Regions from separate parts of the Polaromonas sp. LjRoot131 genome, predicted to be linked through region 1. Evidence: riboswitches for the same ligand, from Rfam matches in the RefSeq annotation. Region 1 holds a riboswitch; the other holds the start of a gene.
What was found. A riboswitch is a leader RNA that binds a small molecule or an ion and turns the genes downstream of it on or off. The one in region 1 is predicted to bind thiamine pyrophosphate.

Region 2: linked by a shared signal. The riboswitch ahead of ACSQ27_RS07660 (purine-cytosine permease family protein) and the one ahead of thiC (phosphomethylpyrimidine synthase ThiC) in region 1 are both predicted to bind thiamine pyrophosphate.

The regions. Positions count from the first base shown of each region.
Region 1 covers NZ_CAXUPF020000002.1:184,555-188,398, reverse strand. The annotation lists gene ACSQ27_RS11315 (TRAP transporter substrate-binding protein) at 70-1,089, opposite strand; gene ACSQ27_RS11310 (LacI family DNA-binding transcriptional regulator) at 1,204-2,268, shown strand; TPP riboswitch at 2,310-2,430, shown strand; gene thiC (phosphomethylpyrimidine synthase ThiC) at 2,512-3,844, shown strand, end outside.
Region 2 covers NZ_CAXUPF020000001.1:1,632,100-1,635,943, reverse strand. The annotation lists gene thiD (bifunctional hydroxymethylpyrimidine kinase/phosphomethylpyrimidine kinase) at 1-184, shown strand, start outside; gene ACSQ27_RS07660 (purine-cytosine permease family protein) at 168-1,466, opposite strand; TPP riboswitch at 1,526-1,638, opposite strand; gene ACSQ27_RS07655 (DEAD/DEAH box helicase) at 1,754-3,844, shown strand, end outside.

The sequences.
Region 1 (3,844 bases):
TTTAAGCGCCGCTGGCCCCCACCCCTGCCCTCCCCCAGCGGGGGAGGGAGCAAGAAAGGAAAGAACTCCTTACGCGAGCTTGCCTACGGACTGCTCCAGGAGCCCCCAGGCCTCAGCCCCAAAACGCTCTTTCCACTCGCCATAAAACCCGGCCTCACGCAGCTTGGCGCGGAAGCTGTCGGCCGTCGGGCGGTTGATGGTGAGGCCCTTGGACTGCAAATCGGCCACCACGGTCTCGTTGAGCTTCTTGATGTCATCGCGCTGTTGCAGGCCGGCTTCGTTGATGGCGCGGGCCACGATGGTCTTGAGGTCGGCGGGCAGCTTGTCCCAGGCGCGGCCGTTGGCGATGAACCAGTAGCCGTCCCAGATGTGGTTGGTCAGCGAGCAGAACTTCTGCACTTCATAGAGCTTGGCGACCTGGATGATGGGCAGCGGGTTTTCCTGCGCGTCGACGATTTTTGTCTGCAGCGAGGAATAGACCTCGCTGAACTGCAGGCTGGCGGGCGCGGCGCCCAGGCCCTTGAACATGGAGATCGACAGCGGGCTGACCGGCACGCGAATTTTCAGGCCGTCCATGTCCTTGGCCGTGGTCACCGGCGCCTTGCTGCTGGTGGTCTGGCGGAAGCCGTTGTCCCACATTTTTTCAAACGCATAAAGGCGCGACTTGCTGATGGCCTCGCGCACATGCGCGCCCAGCTTGCCGTCCATGGCGCCCCAGACCTGGTTGTAGTCGCTGAAGGCAAAACCCACGGCGTTGATGGCGGCCACCGGCACCAGCGTGGCGATGACCAGCGCTGAGGGCGTGAAGAACTCGATGCCGCCGGAGCGCACCTGGGCCAGCATGTCGGTGTCGCCGCCCAGCTGGTTGTTCGGGAAGATCTTGATCTCGACGCGGCCGTTGCTTTCCTTGAGGATGCGGTCGGCGGCCTGCTGGGCGCGGATGTTGAGCGGGTGGGTGACGGGCAGGTTGTTGCCGTACTTGTAGGAGAACTCGGCGGCGCGGGCCATGGAAGGCAGGGCGGCGGCGATGCCGGCGGCAGGAACGGCGGACAGGGTACGCAGCACGCTGCGGCGGGTGACTTCAGTCATGGTTTGTCTCCAGTTTTGTTTTGATGCAATTTGATGCATCATTGGGTGAAAGCAGCGCAACGATAGGCGCAGGGTATTCAGTCGTCAAACGAGAAAAATGATGGATTTTGATGTATGAGGGTTATCCCTGATGGATTGGAGGGGCCGCAGCAGCGGGCACGCGTGGTCGACATTGCGCGCGCCGCCGGCGTTTCCACCGCCACTGTAGACCGGGTGCTGAACCAGCGCCCCGGCGTGCGCGGGGCCACCGCGCAAAAGGTGCTCAAGGCCGCGGCCGAGATGGACTACCTGCCCGAGACGGGGCTCTATGCCGCGCTGGCGGCGCCGCCCATGCGGCTGACGTTTTTGCTGCCCGACGGCAGCAACCGCTTTATCCGCATGCTGGGTGATACGGTCGGTTATTCGCAGGAACACCTGACGCCTTTCAACGTGAAATGCCGCACCGAGCTGTTTGAAAGCTTCAACCCGCAACAGCTGGCGGCCAGCCTGCAGCAGCAGGGCAAGCGCAGCGAGGGCATTGCCTTCATGGCCCTGGAACACCCGGCGGTGCGCGAGGCCGTCAGCGAACTCGCCGAAAAGGGCGTGCCCACCATCACGCTGATCTCGGACCTGTCGGGCTCTCAGCGCGCCGGTTATGTGGGCCTGGACAACCGCGCCGCCGGGCGCACGGCCGGCTACCTGGTGGGCCGCTTCATCGCCCCCGGCGCGCGCGGAGGCAAGGTGGCGCTGATCGCCGGCTCGCTGAGCTACCGCGCGCACGAGGAGCGCGAGGCCGGCTTCCTGCACGTGATCGAGGAGATGTTTCCCACGCTGCAGGTGGTGGGCCTGCGCGAAGGGCAGGACGATGCGCAGAAAAATTATGAGCAGACGCGCACGCTGCTCGAGCAATACCCCGACCTCGCGGGCATTTACAACATAGGCGGCGCCTCCGACGGCGTGGCGCGCGCGCTGAAAGAAATGGGGCGCGAGCACAAGGTGGTCTTCATAGGCCACGGCCTCACGCCCGACACGCGCGCCATGCTGATAGACGGCAGCATGGACGCGGTGATCACCCAAAGCCCGCAGTCGGCCATGATGAGCTGCGTGCGCATGTTCACCAACCTGCGCGATGGGCGCGACGTAATGAGCGGTGTCGACGCCGTACGCAGTCAAGTCATCTTCAGGGAAAACCTCCCGTAGCTGCTGTCGTTGCCAGGATGGGCTGGCGTGCATACAATGCATGCAGCTTGTCGGGGTGCCAAGGATGTTTCGTAAGGAATGCCAAGGCTGAGATCGCAGTATGCGAGACCCGCTGAACCTGATCGGGGTCATCCCCGCGTAGGGAACAACGCAATTGGCTCCGGCACTCCGTAGCGGCACCCCCAGACGCCGCCCATGGACCCTCCGGCTCCCCAGCAGGCACCCCACCTCCTGGAGAACCACATGGCCAAAACCCGACTCACCGTTGACACCCAAGACCTCACGAGCCGCATCACGCGCGCGCCGTTTCCCGGCTCGAAAAAGATCTACCTGGAAGGCTCGCGCCCCGACATCCGCGTGCCTTTTCGCGAGGTCACGCTGACCGACACGCTGGTGCACGAAGGCGCCGGTGAGCCGCGCCGCGAAGCCAACCCGCCCCTGCGCCTGTACGACGCCTCCGGCGTCTACACCGACCCGGCCTCTCCCATCGACATCACGCGCGGCCTGCCGCCGCTGCGCGGCGCCTGGATCAACGAGCGCCAGGACACCGAGGCCCTGCCGGGCATCAGCAGCGCCTACGGCCGCGAACGCCTGAACGACCCGGCCCTGGCCGCGCTGCGCATGGCGCATGCGCCCGTGCCGCGCCGCGCCAAGGCGGGCGCCAACGTGTCGCAAATGCATTACGCGCGCAAAGGCATCATCACGCCGGAGATGGAATACATCGCGGTGCGCGAAAACCTGGTGCGCGCGCAGCTGGCCGAACGCCTGGCCACCGAGCGCATGCCGAAAAAAGGCCATTCCTTCAACGCCGCGATCCCGGAGCAGATCACGGCCGAGTTCGTGCGCGATGAAGTGGCGCGCGGCCGCGCCGTCATCCCGAACAACATCAACCACCCCGAGAGCGAGCCGATGATCATCGGCCGCAACTTCCTGATCAAGGTCAATGCCAACATCGGCAACTCGGCGGTCACCTCGAGCATTGAGGAAGAAGTCGACAAGCTGGTCTGGTCGATCCGCTGGGGCGCCGACACCGTGATGGACCTCTCGACCGGCGAGAATATCCATGAAACCCGCGAATGGATTCTGCGCAACTCGCCGGTGCCCATCGGCACGGTGCCGATTTACCAGGCACTCGAAAAAGTCAACGGCAAGGCCGAAGACCTGACCTGGGAAATCTTCCGCGACACGCTGATCGAGCAGGCCGAGCAGGGCGTGGACTACTTCACCATCCACGCCGGCGTGCGCCTGGCCTATGTGCCGCTCACGGCGAACCGGCTGACGGGCATCGTCTCGCGCGGCGGTTCCATCATGGCCAAGTGGTGTTTGTCTCACCACAAGGAAAGCTTTCTGTACGAACGCTTTGAAGAGATCTGCGAGATCATGAAAGCCTACGACGTGTGTTTCTCGCTGGGCGACGGCCTGCGGCCCGGCTCGATTGCCGACGCGAACGACGAAGCGCAGTTCGCCGAGCTGCACACACTGGGCGAACTCACGCAGATCGCCTGGAAGCATGACGTACAGGTGATGATCGAAGGCCCGGGCCACGTGCCGCTGCAGCTGGTGAAGGAAAACGTCG
Region 2 (3,844 bases), on a different contig from region 1:
GCTGTCGTCCGCGATTGCCGCGCACCTGGCACTTGGAAAGCCCCTGCTGGAGGCCGTACAGCTGGCGCGCGACTTTGTGCGCGCGGCGATGGCGGCCGGTGCCCGGGTGCGCACGGGCGCCGGCAGCGGGCCGTTAAACCACGGCTACGCGCCTATCGCAATGCGGCTCAAGCCGCTGCGGTAATTCCACCAGGGCTGGCGCGGGTGATTCGCGCCAAAGCAAAGGTCAACACCAGCGTCGGCAGCGCAGCGCCCCAATCCGGCGCGAACTTCGCGCACAGGTGGTAGCAGGCAATGCCCAGCAGCCAGATCGCGACGGCGCTGGCATTCACCTTGCGCCCGGCCACCAGCGAGGCGATGTGAGGCGTGCCGGCCAGGCGCGCCAGGATCACGCCGTACAAGGGAACGAACACCGAGCTGAGCATCAGCAAAAACGGCTCCAGGCTGTGCATGGGCAGTACCAGCGCCAACGCGGTGCACAGCAGGGCCAGGCCCACGCCCCAGCGGCGCACGCTCCAGGCCGGCTTCAGGCTGTGGCCGGCCACCGAGCCCGAGTACAGGTCGCCGTAAGCGTTGTCGACTTCATCGATCAGGATCAATCCCAGCGCGACCAGCCCGCCTTGCGCCAGCAGCAGCGCGGCGACCAGGTCGGTGCTGGGCGTCGTGACGGCCACCAGCACGCCCAGCGCGTAGCACCAGATATTGGCGATGGCATAGCCCAGCCAGGTGCCGCGCAGGGCGCTGTTGCCGTCACGCCCGTGGCGCGCGAAATCCGCCACCAGCGGCAGCCACGAGACCGGCATCGCGATCACCAGGTCCAATGCTGACAAGGTGCTCATGCCGCCTGTGCCGGGCCGATTCCAGAGCGCGGCCAGCCCCTGCGCATCGGCTTTGACGAGGAACTGCCAGCTCAGCCATAGCAGCGAGGCGATGACCAGCGGCAGGCCGTAGCGGCCTATGAATTTGCGCACCAGTTTGACCATGGAGCCCGACAGCAGCGCCAGCAGCACCGCGCCCCACAGTAGCGTGGCCAGCAGCGGCCACAAGGCACCGGCAAAGCTGCCGGACTGGCGGGCGATGGCAACGGTGCCGTCGCGCATCACCACGAGTTCGAAGGTGGTCCACCCAATCAGCTGCACGATGTTGAGCAGCACCGGCAGGCGTGCAAAGCTGCTGCCATAGGTGGCATGCATCAGCCCCGCGCTCGAAAGACCGCTGTCGCAGCCGATTTTGGCCGTCCAGGCCAGCAGGCCCGCGCCCAGGATGGAGCCGCAGACGATCACCGCCAGCGCCGTCTGTGTGCCCAGGGCCGGCACCAGGTAAGCGCCTATCTGCATTACCAGCAGGCCCACGCCCAGGCTGAGCCAGAGCGCGGCATGGTCGCTCCAGCCGAACAGGCGGTCACCCGCGGGCAGGGGCGTGAGCGCGGTGTTGTCCGCGGTTGCAGAAGTGGATGTGGTGGTCATCAACGGTTCCGATCGTCGTCAATGCGAGGTCGGCCTGCCTGGAGCCCCGCAAGACAGCGGGACTACAGAACATGCTTCCCTGCGCGAGGATTACCTCAATCAGGTTCAAAGGGACTTTCTCAGCCGCCGCCGTCCGCGCTTGCGAACCACAGCAACACCCCCAGCGAAAGCGCCCTTGCGGGCACTGCGCAAATTGTAGGCGGATTCATTCTGGTGGTCTTGACTGCGCCCCGACAGGACACGGCCGCGTGGACAATCAGGCCCATGCATTTTTGCCAACACATGCCATGGCCGCGGTGAAACGCCAGCCCCCGGTGCCGGGCCGGTTTCGCCCGCGCCTCACGCTGCAGACTCTCACGCGGGGCGACGGCTTGCTGGGCATGAAACCCGCCGGGCCCTTCGGCCCGCGCGGCGACAGCGTCACCGTGGCGCGCGTGGACTGGACCTATGCCACCGAAGGCGGCCTGCGCTGGGAAACGCCGGCCCCCAAGACGGTGCTCAACAGCCGCGCCGCGCCCCTCCAGGCCCTGGACGACGCCCAGGGCAGGGAAGTCCTCATGCAGCGCGACCTGGCGGCCGAGGCCGAGGCGCTGGACAGCCTCTGGACACTCGGCCTTCATCCTGTGCCGGCCGACACCTTGCAGTGGCGCAGCGAGGAGGCCGCCACCGGCCACGAGCAGCTGTGGTCGCTGTTGCAGGAGGATTTTTTCGGCGATTTCTGGGCCGAGCGACTGCCTGCCCTGCAGGCCCAGGGCTGGGCCGTCGTCGTCCGGCCGGGCTTTGCGCACGAGAGCGTGCCGGTGGACGCCTGGCGCCTGATCGTCAGCCCAGACACCGGCGAGGTGCTGGGCAAGGAGGTGGCGGCGCCCCTGCGCGGCCGTGCGCCGGTGGTGACCGGCCTGGGCCTGCCCGCGCGCGAAGGCTCATGGCTGCTGACCTTGGGCGTGGAAGTCGACGGCCAGACCCTGGACCTGGCGCCCATGCTGGCCGACCTGCTGCGGCGCGACCCGCGCTGGCTCAATGCCCGCCAGGTCTTTGCGATTGACGACACGGCCGTGATCCTGCTGCGCGCACCCGGCGGCAAGCGCATCGAGGCGCCGGCCGCCCTGATCAAGGGCATTGTGGGCGCCATGCTGGATTTGCTGACCGACCCACAGCGGGGGCAAGGGGAGGGGCCGCTGCGGCTGTCGCCCTGGGACGCCTGGCGTCTTGACGCCCTGGACACCGGAGCCGGGCGCGCCGGCCTGCAGGGCGCCTGGCAGTGGCAAGGCGATGCCGGGCTGCGCACGCTGGCGTGGCAACTCAAACAAGCGGGTGAGCCGCAGCCCGTGCCGGCGCCGGCAGGCCTGGGTGTCCGCTTGCGGCCCTACCAGCTGGAAGGCCTGGCCTGGCTGCAATATCTGCGCGCCCAGCAACTGGGCGGCATCCTGGCCGACGACATGGGCCTGGGCAAGACCGCGCAGGCCCTGGCGCATCTGCTGCTCGAAAAGCAGGCCGGCCGCATGGCGCAGCCTTCGCTGGTGGTGGTGCCCACCTCGCTGGTCTTCAACTGGCAGGCCGAAGCCGCCCGCATGGCGCCCGGCCTGCGCGTGCTGGTCTTGCAGGGCCCCGCTCGGGACACGGCGTTTTCACGCATGGCCGAACACGACCTCGTGCTGACGACCTACCCGCTGCTGTGGCGTGACGTGGAGGTGCTGGAACGCCAGCGCTTTCACCTGCTGGTCCTCGACGAAGCCCAGTGGGTGAAGAACGCCGCAGGCCGTAGCGCGCGTGCCTTGCGCCGGCTGAACGCCCGCCACCGCCTGTGCCTGACGGGAACCCCGCTGGAGAACCACCTGGGCGAACTCTGGACGCAGTTTGATTTCCTGATGCCCGGCTTCCTGGGCGATGCCCGCAGCTTTGCGCGCCAGTGGCGCAGGCCCATAGAAACCAACGGCGAAACCTTGCGCGCCCAGTTGCTGGCCCAGCGCGTGCGTCCCTTTATCCTGCGCCGGCGCAAGGAAGAGGTCGCCGCCGAATTGCCTCCGCGCACCGAAGTCATCAAGCGTGTGCAGCTGCAGGGCCGCCAGCGCGAGCTGTACGAAAGCGTGCGGGTGGCGGCAGACATCCAGGTGCGGCGCGTGCTGGCCCGCAACAGCTTTGCCGGTGGGCAGATCACCATCCTGGATGCGCTGCTCAAGCTGCGCCAGGTTTGCTGCGACCCCTACCTGCTTAAAGGCGTGAAACCCGTCAGGACCATGGGGCGCGCCAAACTCGAACTGCTGCGGGGCATGCTGCCCGAACTGGTCGCCGAGGGCCGGCGCGTGCTGGTGTTTTCGCAGTTCACCGGCATGCTGTCGCTGATTGAGGCCGAGCTGGACGCCCTGCAACTGCCCTGG